DNA from 3 places in the Sporosarcina sp. P17b genome. Region 3 is predicted to be linked to each of the others. Evidence: riboswitches for the same ligand, from Rfam matches in the RefSeq annotation. Region 3 holds a riboswitch; each other region holds the start of a gene.
The links. Region 3 has a riboswitch for S-adenosylmethionine ahead of CSV76_RS14545 (MFS transporter). Riboswitches for the same ligand answer to the same signal wherever they lie in the genome.
Positions count from the first base shown of each region.

Region 1: another riboswitch for S-adenosylmethionine. It lies ahead of CSV76_RS12020 (methionine ABC transporter ATP-binding protein); the one in region 3 lies ahead of CSV76_RS14545 (MFS transporter).
Region 2: another riboswitch for S-adenosylmethionine. It lies ahead of CSV76_RS09080 (O-acetylhomoserine aminocarboxypropyltransferase/cysteine synthase family protein); the one in region 3 lies ahead of CSV76_RS14545 (MFS transporter).

Region 1 is NZ_PDYP01000010.1:40,206-45,663, reverse strand. Features, by position in the region: gene CSV76_RS12035 (dicarboxylate/amino acid:cation symporter) at 1-140, opposite strand, end outside; gene CSV76_RS12030 (MetQ/NlpA family ABC transporter substrate-binding protein) at 450-1,304, opposite strand; gene CSV76_RS12025 (methionine ABC transporter permease) at 1,370-2,038, opposite strand; gene CSV76_RS12020 (methionine ABC transporter ATP-binding protein) at 2,031-3,056, opposite strand; SAM riboswitch class I at 3,141-3,246, opposite strand; gene CSV76_RS12015 (thioredoxin family protein) at 3,296-3,595, opposite strand; gene CSV76_RS12010 (toprim domain-containing protein) at 3,588-3,941, opposite strand; gene gcvH (glycine cleavage system protein GcvH) at 4,003-4,383, opposite strand; gene CSV76_RS12000 (arsenate reductase family protein) at 4,460-4,819, opposite strand; gene CSV76_RS11985 (acyl-CoA dehydrogenase family protein) at 5,449-5,458, opposite strand, start outside.
Region 2 is NZ_PDYP01000006.1:62,544-68,001, reverse strand. Features, by position in the region: gene CSV76_RS17540 (hypothetical protein) at 1-173, opposite strand, end outside; gene CSV76_RS09085 (glycine betaine uptake BCCT transporter) at 538-2,028, shown strand; gene CSV76_RS09080 (O-acetylhomoserine aminocarboxypropyltransferase/cysteine synthase family protein) at 2,076-3,356, opposite strand; SAM riboswitch class I at 3,597-3,700, opposite strand; gene CSV76_RS09075 (sulfite exporter TauE/SafE family protein) at 3,940-4,716, opposite strand; gene CSV76_RS09070 (sulfurtransferase TusA family protein) at 4,774-5,001, opposite strand; gene CSV76_RS09065 (MBL fold metallo-hydrolase) at 5,059-5,458, opposite strand, start outside.
Region 3 is NZ_PDYP01000017.1:18,321-23,778, forward strand. Features, by position in the region: gene CSV76_RS14540 (molybdopterin-containing oxidoreductase family protein) at 1-1,859, opposite strand, end outside; SAM riboswitch class I at 2,024-2,114, shown strand; gene CSV76_RS14545 (MFS transporter) at 2,253-3,503, shown strand; gene CSV76_RS14550 (2-hydroxy-3-keto-5-methylthiopentenyl-1-phosphate phosphatase) at 3,708-4,382, shown strand; gene CSV76_RS14555 (1,2-dihydroxy-3-keto-5-methylthiopentene dioxygenase) at 4,421-4,933, shown strand; gene msrA (peptide-methionine (S)-S-oxide reductase MsrA) at 4,980-5,458, shown strand, end outside.

The sequences.
Region 1 (5,458 bases), on a different contig from region 3:
AATAACATATTAAATGTGGCTGCTAAACGAACGAACCAATGCGCAAATCCTTCATGGATCGTCGGCAATAACAAGCCTAGTCCAATTGCCAGGGCAATGGCAATCAAAATTCGCCAAATAAGCCCTAATTTAAACTTCACAATACGTCCTCCTCAAATACACATATGTATTACTCAAACAAAATTAACTTTACCACATGTCGAAAGAATAAAGAAGATTTTGTTTGGGGTTAATGTAAATTTATTTAGAGGTCGTGGGTTGTCTATGAGCGGTTATGGGAGGTCTATGAGCGAATACGGATGCGAATAGAGCGAATAACATGCCCTATAGAGCATTCAAACGCTTGAATAGAGCGCTTAGCGGGCGTAATAGAGCGCTCACGCAAATGATTGAGCTTAACTAGCCTAATAAAAAACCGGTAGCTGCAATAGCTACCGGCATTTCTTTGTTTATTGTACTGGAACGACTGATCCAGACCATTCGTCTAAAATGAAGTTTTGGATTTGTTCTGAAGTCAATACTTCGACCAAAGCTTTGATTGCATCACTGTCTTCGTCACCGCTATTTACAGCAATTACGTTAACATAAGGAGACTCTTTATCTTCTAGCGCAATAGAATCTTCCATTGGATTTAAACCAGCGTCGATTGCAAAGTTCGAGTTGATCAACAATGCATCGCCTTCATCATTCGCATATAACTGAGGCATTAATGCCGCTTCGTAGTTCGCATCAAACTTTAGATCTTTCGGATTTTCTACGATATCTCCTACTTCTGCTTTCACTTTTTCTATGTCGTCAGCCAACTTAATCAAGCCTTTTTCCTCAAGCATAGCCAGTACACGTCCGTGATCTGCAACCGAGTTACTGATCAAGATTGTAGCACCTTCAGGAAGTTCTTCAAGTGAATCATATTTCTTAGAGTACACACCGATTGGCTCGATGTGGATTGCACCAGCATTGACGAAATCATAACCGAAATCAGCAATCTGACTTTCTAAGTATGGAATGTGTTGGAAGTAGTTCGCATCCAATTCACCTTCATCCAAATCTTTATTGGGAAGTACATAATCTGTGTAACTTTCAATTACTAAATCATAGCCCTTTTCAGCTAGTAATGGCTTTGCTTCTTCCAAAATGACTGCGTGTGGCGTGTTAGACGCCCCTACTGTCAATGTTGTTTTCTCGCCTTTTTCAGCCTCGTCCACATCTGGTGCTGCCCCGTCCTTGCTATCGTCTTTCGTTCCGCATGCTGCCAGTGCAAGCACTAATACTGCTGCGAATAAACCGAATAAAAATTTCTTCATCTCCACATTTCTCCCTCTCCATTAATGGAATGTTTTATGGTCAACAGGTTACCCTGAAAATCCTATTACCGTTTGTCCAAACGTTTTACAATGAGATCACCAATAATTTGGATGATGAATACGACAACCAATACTAAAATCGTTGCCATGATCGTAACGTCTTCCCTGCTACGCTGGAACCCCTCTAAATACGCAAGTGTACCGAGCCCTCCAGCACCAATGACCCCTGCCATCGCCGTATAGCCGACAAGTGCAATAGATGTCACCGTAATTCCAGAAACCAATGCTGGCATCGATTCAGGCAACAAGACCTTGAAAATAATAGTGGATGTTTTGGCACCCATTGAGCGAGCTGCTTCGATAACCCCTTTATCGATTTCCTGCAACGCGATCAATACCATGCGTCCGTAAAATGGAGCCGCCCCGATGATTAACGCAGGCAATGCCGCATTCGGTCCACGCATGCTGTCAAACAATAACTTTGTAAATGGGATAAGTAAAATAATTAAAATGATGAATGGAATTGATCGGAATATATTCACGAACGCGCCAGTAATAACGTTAATCATTTTATTAGCCCATAATTGTCCTGGGCTAGTCAAAAACAATATAAGTCCAAGTGCGATACCAAAAACGAACGTAAAGAATGTCGAGTATGCGGACATATAGAGCGTCTCGCCTGTCGCAAGCCACATTTTGTCCCAGTCAACATTCGGGAACCATTGCTCAATCATGTAGCAGCACCTCCGTCTTTACTTCATTGGCATCTAAGAAGACGATTGCTTCATCAATGATCGCTGTATCGCCTACCAATTGAAGTACTAATGTGCCATATGCGCCGTCACGCGTAGTCGAAATATTCCCTTGTACGATGTTGACGTCAATTGGAAATTTACGGATTAACTCAGCAAGCACTGGCTGTTCCGTACGCTCTCCAATGAAGGCTAACTTCACTAGCTTCCCTTGAGGTACTTCTTCTTGTAAATGAGCCATCGCTGCATCCGTATCACCAGTATCTGTCACTTGTGAAATGAAACGCTTCGTAATATCAGCCTGTGGAGATTGGAAAACGTCCAACACGTTACCGATTTCCATCACTTTTCCGGCTTCCATGACCGCCACCCGATTACAGATCTTACGAATGACATGCATTTCATGCGTAATCAAAACAATTGTCAGTCCAAGACGTTCATTAATATCCGTTAATAAATCCAGAATAGCATTCGTTGTTTCTGGATCGAGTGCGGATGTCGCTTCATCACAAAGCAATACTTCCGGATCATTTGCAAGGGCACGTGCAATACCGACACGTTGCTTCTGACCGCCTGAAAGTTGTGATGGATACGCCTTTTCGCGTCCTGTCAATCCAACTAAATCAATTAGTTCTTTGACTTTTTGCTTGCGTGCCGATTTCTTCACGCCAGCGATTTCAAGAGGAAACATGATATTCTCTTCTACCGTTCTCGACCACAACAAATTAAAGTGTTGAAAGATCATGCTGATTTTCTGTCGCGCATTGCGCAAGCCTGCACCTTTTAACGTCGTCATTTCCTGTTCATTAATCTTAATACTACCGGACGTCGGAGTTTCAAGACCATTCAGTAGTCTGATCAATGTACTTTTACCTGCTCCGCTGTATCCGATGACGCCGAAAATTTCTCCTTCTTCGATGTCAAATGTCACATCATCTACTGCGACAATTTCTGAACGGTTCAATTGGAACCTTTTATGAACGTTTGCTAGTTGAATCATTTTCCGCACCACCTTTAATTTAAAAAGACCTTCCTGCAGTTGAGCAGAAAGGTCCAACGTATATACATATGTACGTTAACATTTCTCTCATCTATCAAAGCATTACACTTTGAGTGAATTGGCACCATTTCACATATGTGACGGTTGCCGGGCTTCATAGGGCACTTCCCTCCACCGCTCTTTATAAGAGTTACGTATTCAATTGATTATCTACTTATACCATACTTCGAATTCTATTGTCAACTGAGCTTCTCCAGTAGATAAGGTACAGATTGAAAAGCGTAAATTTTTTCTATCGGCTCGCCTTTTCGTTGAATGAGCAAACAAGGAACGCTCTCTACTTCATATTCGATTGCAATATCCTGGACGTAATTCAAATCCGCTTTTCCAATGGGCAATTCCGGTCGCATCGCTTCTATTACCGTTAACATTTTCGAAGCGACTGCACAGGTACCACACATAGGTGTAAATAAATAAAAAGCGGCTATTTGCTCCGCCGCCTTTGCATGTTTCCAGTCTTCGATTGACCAATTATTCATGTGTTCCACCTGCCAAAAATTTAGGATGTACTTTAAAATTGGCGGCAGCTAAAATGCTGGCCAATAGCTTGATAGGCGTCGTCTCCACTTCACGATAGAGACGATCCGTGTATAGGTGTCTAGCTTCCGGATACAGTTGTTTGAACAGCTTTCGAATGGATTCACCTGACGCGTCCGCATCCAAAAATATGAAGATTTCATGTTGCTCGTACGGCTCAAGCAGTTCTTCGATGTGGTACGCACTGATGGTACCATTCGTACAAAGAATCTCTACAGGCTCTGCAAGGATCGGCACTAACCGCTTACGATCCGAACCGCCTTCTACAATGAGAACTTTCAGGTCCATGCGCTTCCTCCTAGAGTGTAAAAAAAACGCTGAGACGTTCCAGCGCTTTCCTTTGTGATGATTATTCAGCTGTCATTTCTTCGTATTGTTCAGCTGTCATTAACGCATCCAATTCAGCTTTGTCATCGATTTCAACTACAACCATCCATGCACCTTCGTATGGAGATTCGTTAACCAATTCAGGGCTGTCTTCAAGGTTTTCGTTCACTTCTACAACTTTACCAGTTAGTGGAGCATACAATTCAGAAACAGTTTTCACTGATTCAACGCTTCCGAAAGGCTCGTCAGATTTCAATTGATCGCCAACTTGTGGGAGTTCAACGAATACGATATCCCCTAGTTCAGACTGTGCAAAATGTGTGATTCCGATACGGTATTTACCGTCTTCTTCTTTTACCCATTCGTGCTCTTCTGAATAACGTAAATCTTTTGGTGTGCTCATGTCGTTACCTCCAAAAATATAATAGTTTATCTATCTTTAGTTTGCCATAGTTCCCGCGTAAAGACAAGATTCTAGATCATTTCTTCCATGTTTCTGCGAATGTTGTTTCATTGAAACCAACGGTCACTTTTTGGTTGTCCGACACGAGTGGACGTTTGATGAGCATTCCGTCTGAAGCGAGGAGTGCGATCTTTTCGTCGTCTGTCATGGTAGGTAGTTTGTCTTTCAAATTGAGCTCGCGATATTTCATGCCGCTTGTGTTGAAGAACTTCTTCATTTCGAGCCCGGAGTTTGCGATCATGCTACGAAGGTCGTCTTCGCTCGGTGGTTGTTCGGCGATGTTGTGTTCTTCGAATGAAATCCCCTCGTTCTCGAGCCATTTCTTCGCTTTGCGGCATGTGGTACATTTCGGATAGCCGTAGTATGTGATAGTCATAGTCGTAATCCTCCTTTTTTTCAGTATAGCAAATAAAGGCGTGTGGATACTAGTTTGGCGTGATAACAATGAGAAGCTGGCAGAGTGCTGGGGTGGGGATTTGCGCTTCGGAGGGGACGCGTTCTGGAGGGCGGGCGGTGAACCACACCCCTTCGCTTCGCTCGCAGGGTGTTTCACCTGTCCCGCTGATCCTCCCAGAGTCGCCCCTCCTACACTCCAATCCCTTGCAATGTAAGGAGGAGACACTTTTTTATAGTGCATTGAAATACGTTTTGTAATGGATTTTTGAACTTCAGTACTTGAATCTAAATAAGTAAAGACAAAACAATAATTCAAATACTACCTTCAATGAGTGATCTGAGTAACCGTACTATCAACGTAGGATGGAAGCGGAAGTTGGGGGCGACTCCCGATGGATCAGCGAAAGCCTTGAGACCCTGGACGGAGCGAAGCGTAGGAAGCGGCTCAAGCCGAGCCCATGGGAAAGCGTCCCCCAACTGGAGCTTCCATCCCCTCCCCTACACAAATTCACTCACTACTCCCAAGCACTTGCTTTGGAACTTGAACTTAAACAATTCCAGAAACAACAAAAAACGCCCCACGTAGGAGGCGTTTTGTCTAAGCTATAATTATACGATA
Region 2 (5,458 bases), on a different contig from region 3:
AGTTCCTGATAATCCCGCTGATACACTCCGCCGTCTTTCACTTCTGCGTGGTAGAGTGCTTTCAAAGCAAAGCTTTTTTCAAGTTCATGCTCTTTCATGATCTCTTTCAAACGTCTGTTCAACTCGGGACTATGTTTTACAAGCTGAAGCATTTTAGGTTGTGAATATTGCATGGTAGTCTCCTCCTCATATCTTTTGTTTCTTTAGTATAACACGGCCGTACTTTCTTACGTTACAAGAACACTGAACACTGCTATACGTGGAAATTCTTCACTAAGTGTTGTACACTGTCATAATGCATCCGACACGAAGTTCCGCAAAAATAATCCAGTTTATAGCCGAATTCCACATCAGTGCGTGAAAAAAATGTTTTTCCTATGAATCATTGTAGTAATGAGACCGTAAAGGACATATAAAAATTTTAACGTTTACACGCTACGAATGTGGGTAGTGTTAAGTGTATGTCTGTAATTTTACAAAGACGACGCAATTATTCAACTCATACGTGGGAAATAAGATAAAATACAAGGAGGATATATGAAAAAAGTATCGATATCATTCTATATTACGTTAGTGGCTGTCGTATTGGCAGTCGGTTACGGCGTGATTGCGCCCGTGCACTTCGAAGAAATCACATCTACTATAAAGAACTTTATTTCAAATTCATTTGGTTGGTACTATTTACTGACTGTTTCCATGTTGTTCTTCGTTTCAGTATATTTAATATTCAGTCCGATCGGTAGAATCCGATTGGGGAAAGATACGGATAGACCACAATTTTCATTATTTTCATGGCTTGCTATGTTATTTTCAGCAGGTATGGGGATCGGTCTTGTATTCTATGGGGCAGCAGAACCACTATCGCATTATGCAGTAGACCCTGCTACAACAGCTCCTGAAACGAAAGCCGCTTATAAAGAAGCAATGCGCGAAACATTTTTCCACTGGGGATTCCATGCGTGGTCCGTTTACGGTATGACGGCTTTAGCATTAGCGTACTTCCAGTTCCGTAAAGGGCAACCCGGCTTAATCTCCGCAACACTTCGTCCAATCTTTGGTGACCGTGTGGACGGAAAACTAGGGACGGTTATTGACGTATTCGCGATATTCGCTACTGTTTTTGGTGTAGCTACATCACTTGGATTCGGTGCGGTTCAGATTAACGCCGGACTCAATTACTTATTCAATATCCCAATTGGATTCTGGTCACAGTTCGTCATCATCGCAATAGTGACGGTATTATTCATGATTTCCGCATGGAGTGGACTTGGAAAAGGAATAAGGATTTTATCCAATACCAATATGATATTGGCATTAGCTTTGTTAATCTTCATTATCGCGCTCGGCCCAACATTATTAATCTTCAACATGTTCACTGATTCTATCGGAGGGTACTTGGAACATCTGATTCGAATGAGTTTCCGTACAGCACCGCTGACGCCTGAAAATCGCTCATGGCTCAATGACTGGACGCTTTTCTACTGGTCTTGGTGGATAGCTTGGTCACCATTTGTCGGTATGTTCATTGCACGCGTTTCAAAAGGCAGAACGATTCGCGAGTTCATGATTGGCGTACTGGTTGTACCTACAGTATTGAGTATGGTTTGGTTCGCAGCATTCGGTACTACAGCGATCGAAACACAAAAAGCAGGCATTATCGACCTGGCTTCAAGCGCAACTGAACTGACAATCTTTGAGATGTTCAGTGGACTACCTTGGTCATTTGTGATTTCCATCATCGCCATCTTGCTGATTACATCATTCTTCATTACTTCAGCGGATTCGGCTACATTTGTACTCGGCATGCAGTCGTCGTACGGTTCATTGACTCCACCTAATAATTTAAAAATTGTATGGGGTGTCATTCAATCTTCCATCGCAATTATCCTACTTTATGTGGGTGGATTGGACGCATTGCAAAACGTCATTATTATTGCCGCTTTGCCATTCTCCATTATACTGATTATGATGGTTACTTCCCTGTTCAAATCATTGAAGGACGAACGAAAACGAATAAAACGCAAGTAAAAAAAGGAACACCAACGCAAATTTGCGAGGTGTTCCTTTTTTGTATATCAATTTGATGCTTTTTCAATTGCTTGTTTCAAATCCGCAATAATATCCTCTGCCGATTCCAATCCGACTGATAGACGGATTAGTTCTTCGCTTACACCCGAGTTTTTCAAATCCTCTGCCGATAACTGTTGATGTGTAGTCGAAGCTGGATGGATGATCAACGACTTTGCATCCCCAACGTTCGCGACATGAGACCAAATCTCCACATTATCGATAACTTCGCGACCTGCATCGCGACCACCTTTTATTCCAAATACAATGATGGAGCCGTACCCGTTCTTCAAGTGTTTAGTAGCCAGTTCCGCTGTAGGATGATCTTCAAGACCCGTATATGTCACCCATTCTACTGCATCATGACCTTGCAGGAATGCCGCCACTTTCTGCGCATTTTCATTGTGGCGAGGTACGCGTAAATGAAGTGTTTCTAGGCCTTGCAACAAGTTGAATGCACTGTCAGGAGCTAGACATGGACCAAAGTCTCTTAGCAATTGCACACGCAGTTTTGTTGCGAAAGCAGACGCTGCAGTGTCGATACCGTAACGTAAGCCATGGTAAGACTCATCAGGCTCTGTGAACCCAGGGAATCTTCCTTGCGTCCAGTCAAATTTACCTGCATCGACCGCTACTCCACCAATTGTCGTACCATGCCCACCAATCCATTTCGTTGCTGAATGAATAACAACGTCCGCACCGAATTCAATCGGATTCGAGCCATATGGAGATGGGAATGTATTATCGACAAGCAATGGAATCCCATTTTCATGCGCGATATTCGCAACAGCTTCCACATCCAGAACCTGCAAGCTTGGGTTACCGATAGTTTCTGCAAACAAGGCTTTTGTTTTATCCGTAATGGCTGCTTCAAAATTCTTCGGGTCAGAAGCATCAACAAACTTTACAGTAATACCGTAACGCGGTAATGTCACAGCAAATAAGTTGTATGTACCACCGTACAGATTGCTAGCTGCAACAATTTCATCGCCAGCTTCGGCAATGTTCATAATAGAGAACGCAATGGCCGCCATTCCGGAAGACAACGCAACCGCCGCAGTCCCTCCTTCAAGCTGTGCAACGCGCTCTTCGAAAACAGCTACTGTCGGGTTCGTGATACGTGTATAGATATTGCCTGCTTCTTTTAAGGCAAATAAGTTTTGAGCATGTTCCGTGTCTCTGAATACATAAGAAGTCGTACGATGAATTGGCAACGCACGTGAACCCGACTCCGGATCCGGCTTTTGCCCTCCATGTAATAAAATCGTTTCTGGCTGTAAATTCGTCATAACCATTCCCCTTTTTTATCATGTATCGATGGAACACTCGAAAAGCGGCAGAGGGCGCTTAGCTGCGACAGGCGTTGGAGGGCTGAACGCAAAGGAGTGTTCTTCTCCTTTGCGTTTAGACCGAAACGTCCCGAGCAGCTGCCCTCTGGAACTAGACACAAGAAAAGTGCAAGAGGGCACTTAGGTACACAAAAAACCCTTCTTCCTAATAAGAAGAGGGCTGCGCTTTCGCTTATTCCTCCCTTATCTTCCAAACTACTTATAGTTTGTAGGAAGTAGCACCTTTGCTTTCGCCGGTTGCCGGGCATCACAGGGCCTAATCCCTCCGCCGCTCTTGATAAGAGTGTGTCTATTCGTTTTCCATCGTTGAAAAATAGTATACGGCTATTCCGAGTCTATTGCAAGGTAATTTAATAGAATCTTTTGAAATTAGTATAAGTTTTGACATGTTGACATGAAAAATGGAACAGTGAAACCACCGTTAATCTAATGTTAGTGACATGTGAAGTTTTTCCACTTGCCACTTCACTAAAAATCGCCAGAGACATGTTCAATGAACGATGTTCTGGCGATGTTGATTTTATTAGAATATATCCCACCAAATCTTCACGGCCGATGCCATAATGAGAACGGCAAGGATGCTTTGTAGGACTTTGGTGTTTACTCTACGGCTGACTTTCACACCGATTGGAGCTGCGATAATGCTTGCGATTATCATGACGAGAGCAGGTCCGTACGGCACTTGCCCAGTGAAAAATTTACCTGACGCCGAACCTACTGATGATAGTAATGTGATGGCCAATGATGTAGCAATTGTAACGCGTGTTGGGATCTTTAGGATGACGAGCATAATCGGTACCATGATAAATGCACCACCAGCTCCAACGATTCCCGCTGCTAATCCAACAATGAATGCCGCACTGGAAGCTATGATGCGATTAAATGTGATTTCTTCAATCGGCTGATCATCCAACCCCTTTTTCGGAATAAACATCATAATTGCCGCAAGCACAGCCAGAATACCATAGACGATATTTACAGTCGCTTCTGATAGCATGCTGGAACCTGCACCGCCGATCACACTGCCGATCAACACACTGATCCCCATATAAAGAACAAGTGGCTTCAAAATCAGATTACTTTTTCGGTACGCCAAAACTCCTGAAAGTGACGCAAAGAATACTTCAACTGCAGTTATACCAGCTACTTCATGTGGTGTAAACGCAGTAAAACCAAGTAGTGCAGGAATAAATAACAACATTGGATATTTGACAATCGCGCCCCCGATTCCCATCATTCCGGAAAGGAACGAGCCGACGATTCCAATGAGGAAGATCGTAATAATAAATGGAATGGTCATGATGTTCTCCCTTCTTCCTGATGAAAGAGGGAGACAGCCATTCCCTCTACCCTAAGTTTACCCTTTTTGGATCCAAAATTTAAAGACATCGGACTCTTGTTGCTGGTCTTTTATTTCATGATTACCAGAAGCCGCCCATGCTGTCAGGTCGGATACCGATCCTTTATCTGTCGTATGAATCTCCAGAACATCTCCTGTTTGCATATCCTTCATTGCTTTCTTTGCACGTACGATCGGCATTGGACATGCCAGCCCTTTTGCGTCTAAAAATGTTGTTGAACTCATATTTATCTTCTCCTTTTAATGTGGGTTATTGTTTTACAGCTGATTTAAAATAACTATTTACCGTACCGCACAGCGATTCGGGCCAATCTCCATCTCACGTTGCGTTTCTTCGTCAGGTTGGATTTTCCCCATATTCATCTGTCGTATTTCCTGATACGCGTTCGGTTGCGGAGGCAAGTTCCCCGTGACTAATTCTCTGAACTCTTTTTCATCTTCAATGTTCAAGCCGTGGTTTTGCTTATACAACACGCCGAGCTTTTCCGACACGCTGCCGTCTTCATTCAACTCATCTACAATCATGAAGTGAGCCGGTAAAACCGTTAGTTCTTCTGACAATTCTTTATAACGACTATACAAGGACTCACGTAAGTCACCTACCCAATCTTCTGCCAAACCTGCTAAATCTGGACGTCCAATTGAATCAATGAACAGAATATCACCTGTCATCAAATAGCTG
Region 3 (5,458 bases):
CATTCCCCGCGCTCATTCCATATACGGACAGCCGCTCCGTCTTCAATTCCCCGACTTTCCGCATCTAGCCGATTCATGAACAACTTAGGTGCTTTCTCAAGCTTGATATGTTTTTCATTGTTCGAAAAAATCGTGTTCATGAAGTTATGGTTAATTGCAGGTACATAAAGTAAAGGATGATCGGAATCCTGGATAATCGGGATATACGTAGGAAGGGCCGGGAATCCTGCCGATTTCATCTGTTCCGAATACAACTCGATTTTTCCGCTCGGTGTCTTTAAATTGTTCAATAGATTGCCGGTACCGCTCGCTTTCATATAACGTTTTTCCTTTAAGGCAGCATACGACACCTCGGATAAATAAGGATTGGACAGTTGGCTTAACGCTTGGTTAACCATTTCCGCGTCATCATCTAGAAATGGTTGCTCATCAAAGCCCATTGCCCGTGCCAGCAATCTGAAAACGTCCGGGTTGGATTTACTGTCCCCATAAGTATCGATGACGGGTTCCTGCAAATGGATGTAGTGATGCCAGAAGGACGTATAGATGTCTGTGTTTTCAAAAGCGGATGTCGCTGGCAGAACAATGTCCGCATACAAGGCAGTGTCTGTCAAAAACAAATCATGGACAACTGTGAATAAATCTTCGCGTGCTAAGCCATCCCGTACTTTATTGGCATCCGGTGCCACAACGGCGGGGTTGCTATTATAGACGTACAAAGAGCGAATCGGCTGTTGTTCCTCCAGTAATACTTGTCCCAATAAATTCATATTGAATCTGCGCGTTGGCACTACCTGAAGTTCAGGACGTTCCAGTGCGGCTGTATTATGCGTCAAATAGTCGGAATTCGATTTGAGGGCCCCTCCGCCTTTCAATTCCCATTGCCCTGTCAAAGCAGGCAAGCAGGAAATTGTCCGGACCATCATTCCCCCGTTATCATGATGCTGCAACCCATTGCCAATGCGAATCATGGAAGGGGAGACGGTTCCATACATCCGGGCCAATTCATAGATATCTTCCTTCGGCACGCCCGTAATGGCGGAAACCGTTTGGGGATCGTAGTGCTTTACATGTTCCCTGAGCTCTTCATAGCCGATTGTATATTGTTCCAAAAACGATTGATTGACCAGTTTTTCTTTATAAAGAATATGCATGATTCCGAGTGCAAGCGCTCCGTCAGTTCCGGGAAGAATGGGGATGAACCAATCAGCCATGCGTCCGGTCTGATTTTTATGGACGTCAATAACGACGATTTTAGCACAGTTTTTTTTCGCTTTTTGCGCAATCATGATTTGGTGCATATTGGTGCTGACAGCATTGATGCCCCAGAAAACAAATAATTTTGTTTCCGTCATCTCCTCGGGATCTGTTCCGAAACGCCCGCCCATCGTGTAATTGTAGCCGACCTCGCCAGCGACTGAACAAATCGTCCGGTCCAGTTGACTCGAACCAAGGCGGTTGAAGAAACGGCGATCCATCCCTTTGGAACTAAGTTTCCCCATATTGGCATAGAAACTGTAAGGAAGAATCGATTCCGGACCCTCTTCTGAAATCAATTTTTTCCACTGATCTGTGATGGTTGTAATGGCTTCTTGCCAACTGATTGGAACAAATTTCCCATCACCTTTTTCCCCAACGCGTTTCAAAGGGGTTGTAATCCTTTTTGGATCATAAATGCGTTCAGTCATATGTCGAACTTTGTTACAAATACTTCCTTTTGTTACAGGATGGTCCGGATCGCCTTCAATTTTAACGATTCTCCCATCATCTTTGTGAACAAGCAATCCACATTGGTCTGGACAATCAAGGGAACAGACCGAGGGGACTACACCATTTTCTACATCAATATAAGAATGCATATCAAATATCCTTTCAAACAAACGATTTATGCTAGATAGTATAACATATATTAAACTATTTTTTTGGAAAGTTAAAATAAGTGGTTGACTTCAGATTGAAAATTCTATACAGTTAATTGATAAGTTAGATATTCGACATTTTTCACTCAATTACATATTATTATTTTCTATCGAGAGAAGTTGAGGGACTGGCCCTATGAAACTTCGGCAACATAATTGTGCCAAATCCAGCAAGCGTAGCTTGAGAGATAGAAAGGGTTTAGCATTTATTTTTTAATGTGATTATGATGTACTATCATCGACTCTTTCCGTCCTTTCGGAAAGGGTTTTTTTATTTTATATAACCTAAGTTGAAGCTACAGAAAAATTAGAGATAGAGATGGAGAGAGTGTTATGTTAGAAAGAATCGGAATCACGAAAAACTTAGGATGGGGCTTTTTCGGTGTCATGCTGTTCATGATGGGAGACGGAATTGAAGCCGGTTGGCTGAGTCCTTTCTTGATTGAAAGCGGGTTGACCATTCAACAGTCAGCTGCCATTTTCACAGTATACGGAATCTCGATCGCGCTGTCTTCTTGGTTTTCAGGCGTCTGTGTAGAGGTATTTGGTCCAAAACGTACAATGGCAATCGGTTTAGCCGTTTACATAATCGGTACCGCAGGGTTTATCACGTACGGTTTTTCGACGATGAATTACCCGGTTATGCTTCTCACGTATTTCATTAAAGGTTTCGGTTATCCGTTGTTTGCCTACTCCTTCCTGACATGGGTCATTTATAAGACACCGCAAAATAAATTGAGCTCTGCCGTCGGTTGGTTTTGGTTTGCGTTTTGTGCGGGAATGATGGTGCTGGGCGCATGGTATTCAAGTTTCGTAATCCAGCATCTTGGTTACATCAATACAATGTGGACATCTATTTTCTGGGTATGTCTCGGTGCGATCTTTGCTTTAGTTATCAATAAAGACAAGTTCCAAAAGAAAAAACTCGCGAACAAAAAAGAAGCAGTCACCGAATTATTGAAAGGCATCACCATTTTGAAAACGAACAAACGGGTTGCTGCAGGTGGAGTTGTCCGAATTATCAATAGTTTAAGTGTCTATGGATTCCCGGTATTCTTACCGATGCATATGGCGCAACATGGCATTGAAACAACTGCATGGTTGCAATTATGGGGAACGTTCTTCTTAGGAAACATCATCTTCAATTTAGTGTTCGGCTTTATTGGGGATAAATTCGGTTGGAAAAACACAATCATTTGGTTCGGTGGAATCGGCTGCGCGATTTTCACGCCGCTTCTGTTCTATATACCGGTAATTACAAATGGTAGTATTCTCATGACGAGCATTGTTGGATTCATATGGGGCGGCTTGGTAGCGGGCTACGTTCCAATCGGTGCCCTGGTACCATCCGTTGCAGGTGAGGATAAAGGCGCTGCAATGTCCGTGTTGAACTTTGCCGCTGGTCTGTCCACATTCGTAGCACCAGCAATCGCTTTGGCGTTCATTGGGCTTGTTGGAGCGGAAGGGGTCGTGTGGATTTTCAGTGCCCTCTATGTAGTGAGTGCGATTATTGTTAAATTCATTCGTGTACCGGAAGAGGAAGAAGGAAAGGCGCGGGAAAAAGCCGTTCCGATTACTTCCTAAAACCGCTGTCGATGGGCGTTGATTGACAAAGTTATCGATAGATGAAATAATCACAATTAATTGAAATAAATACGAGATTTCTTATCTAGGTGGAGGGACACGGCGTGACTTCTTGCTTTGTGTTGTTGTAGATAAGAAGATGTATCAATGACCTCTTCTTATAATAGAAGAGGTTTTATTGATAGATGGTAGGAGGACATATAGATGAGTGCAGAGTTTAAACCAGTAATTTTTTGTGATTTCGATGGTACAATTACGATGAAAGATAATATTATCAATATCATGGACAAGTTCGCTCCCGCTGGATGGGAAGAGATAAAGGACGATATTATGGCACAAAAGGTGTCGATTCAAACAGGAGTCAAAGAACTCTTTGCTTTATTGCCCACTTCCCAAAAAGAACAAATCGTGTCGTTCGTTTTGGAGGACGCGGAAATCAGGGAAGGTTTTGGTGAATTTGTTCAGTTTACCCGCGAAAAAAACATACCGCTCTATATCGTAAGTGGCGGCATCGACTTTTTCATTCACCCATTGCTTGAACCATTCGGGCCATTCAATCAAGTCTATTGCAACGAAAGTGATTTTTCAGGAGAACACATCAACATCCTCTTCCCGCATGAATGTGATGCAATTTGTACAAGTCAAGGCTGCGGTTGCTGTAAGCCGACGATTATTCGCGAGAACACTGCCCAGCAGCAAACGAGCATTGTCATCGGTGACTCGATTACAGACCTAGAAGCGGCAAAGCTTGCCGATATCGTCATTGCAAGGGATTTCTTAATTGAAAAATGCGAGGAATTGAACATTCCTTATTCACCGTTCACTAATTTTTATGACTGTATTCGGATCATTGAAGCCCGCTTGAATGTGCAAGTGTAAGTAAAAACCAAAAATATATCAGAGGAGAGATGAGTAAAATGGCGACAATTACAATTCAAGGAACAAACGAAGTTATTGAAACACAAACAGAGGTTGCGGCATTTCTAGAGCAACAAGAAGTCGTTTATGAGTATTGGGATATCGAAAAGCTACCCGAAAACCTTCGTGAAAAATTCAATTTAACTGATGAAGAAAAAGAAGAGATTCTTAAGGCTTTTAAAACAGAAATCGACGATATTTCAGAGCGCCGCGGTTATAAAACGGCAGACATTATCTCACTATCAGATGCGACACCTAATTTGGATGAACTTCTGAAAAACTTCGAACAAGAACACCACCATACAGACGATGAAGTGCGTTACATAGTCAGTGGACACGGCGTATTCATCATTCAAGGAAAAGACGAACGATTCTTTGAAGTGCATCTTAACCCAGGTGATTTAATTTCCGTTCCGGAAAACATCCGCCACTATTTCACACTCGCAGCCGATCGCAAAGTAGTAGCTGCCCGCATCTTCGTAACACAAGAAGGATGGGTACCGGTTTACTAAAAGAGGCGTTTTGTACACTCGCTATAATTGAAAGGAGATATAGACAATGACTGAAAAAAAGTTTGAAAAAGCTGCATTTGCAGGAGGATGTTTCTGGTGCATGGTGAAACCGTTTAAAGAATGGCCAGGCGTCCAAGATATCGAGTCAGGTTATATGGGCGGGCATCTCGATAATCCAACGTATGAAGATGTGAAAAATGGTGAATCGGGCCATGTGGAAGTTGTTGAAATCACATTTGACCCTACTTTGTTTTCATATGAAAAGTTGCTCGAAGTATTCTGGCAACAAATCGACCCAACAGACGCAGAAGGTCAATTCCACGACCGCGGCTCATCGTACACAACCGCGATTTTCCATTACACAGAAGCGCAACAGGAAGTTGCCGAGAAATCGAAAGCCAACCTAGCGGCAAGCGGCGTTTTCTCAAAACCGATCGTCACAGCAATCCGCCCCGCAGAAACTTTCTACCGGGCTGAAGAATACCATCAAGATTATTACATAAAAGAAAAAGAACATTACACAGA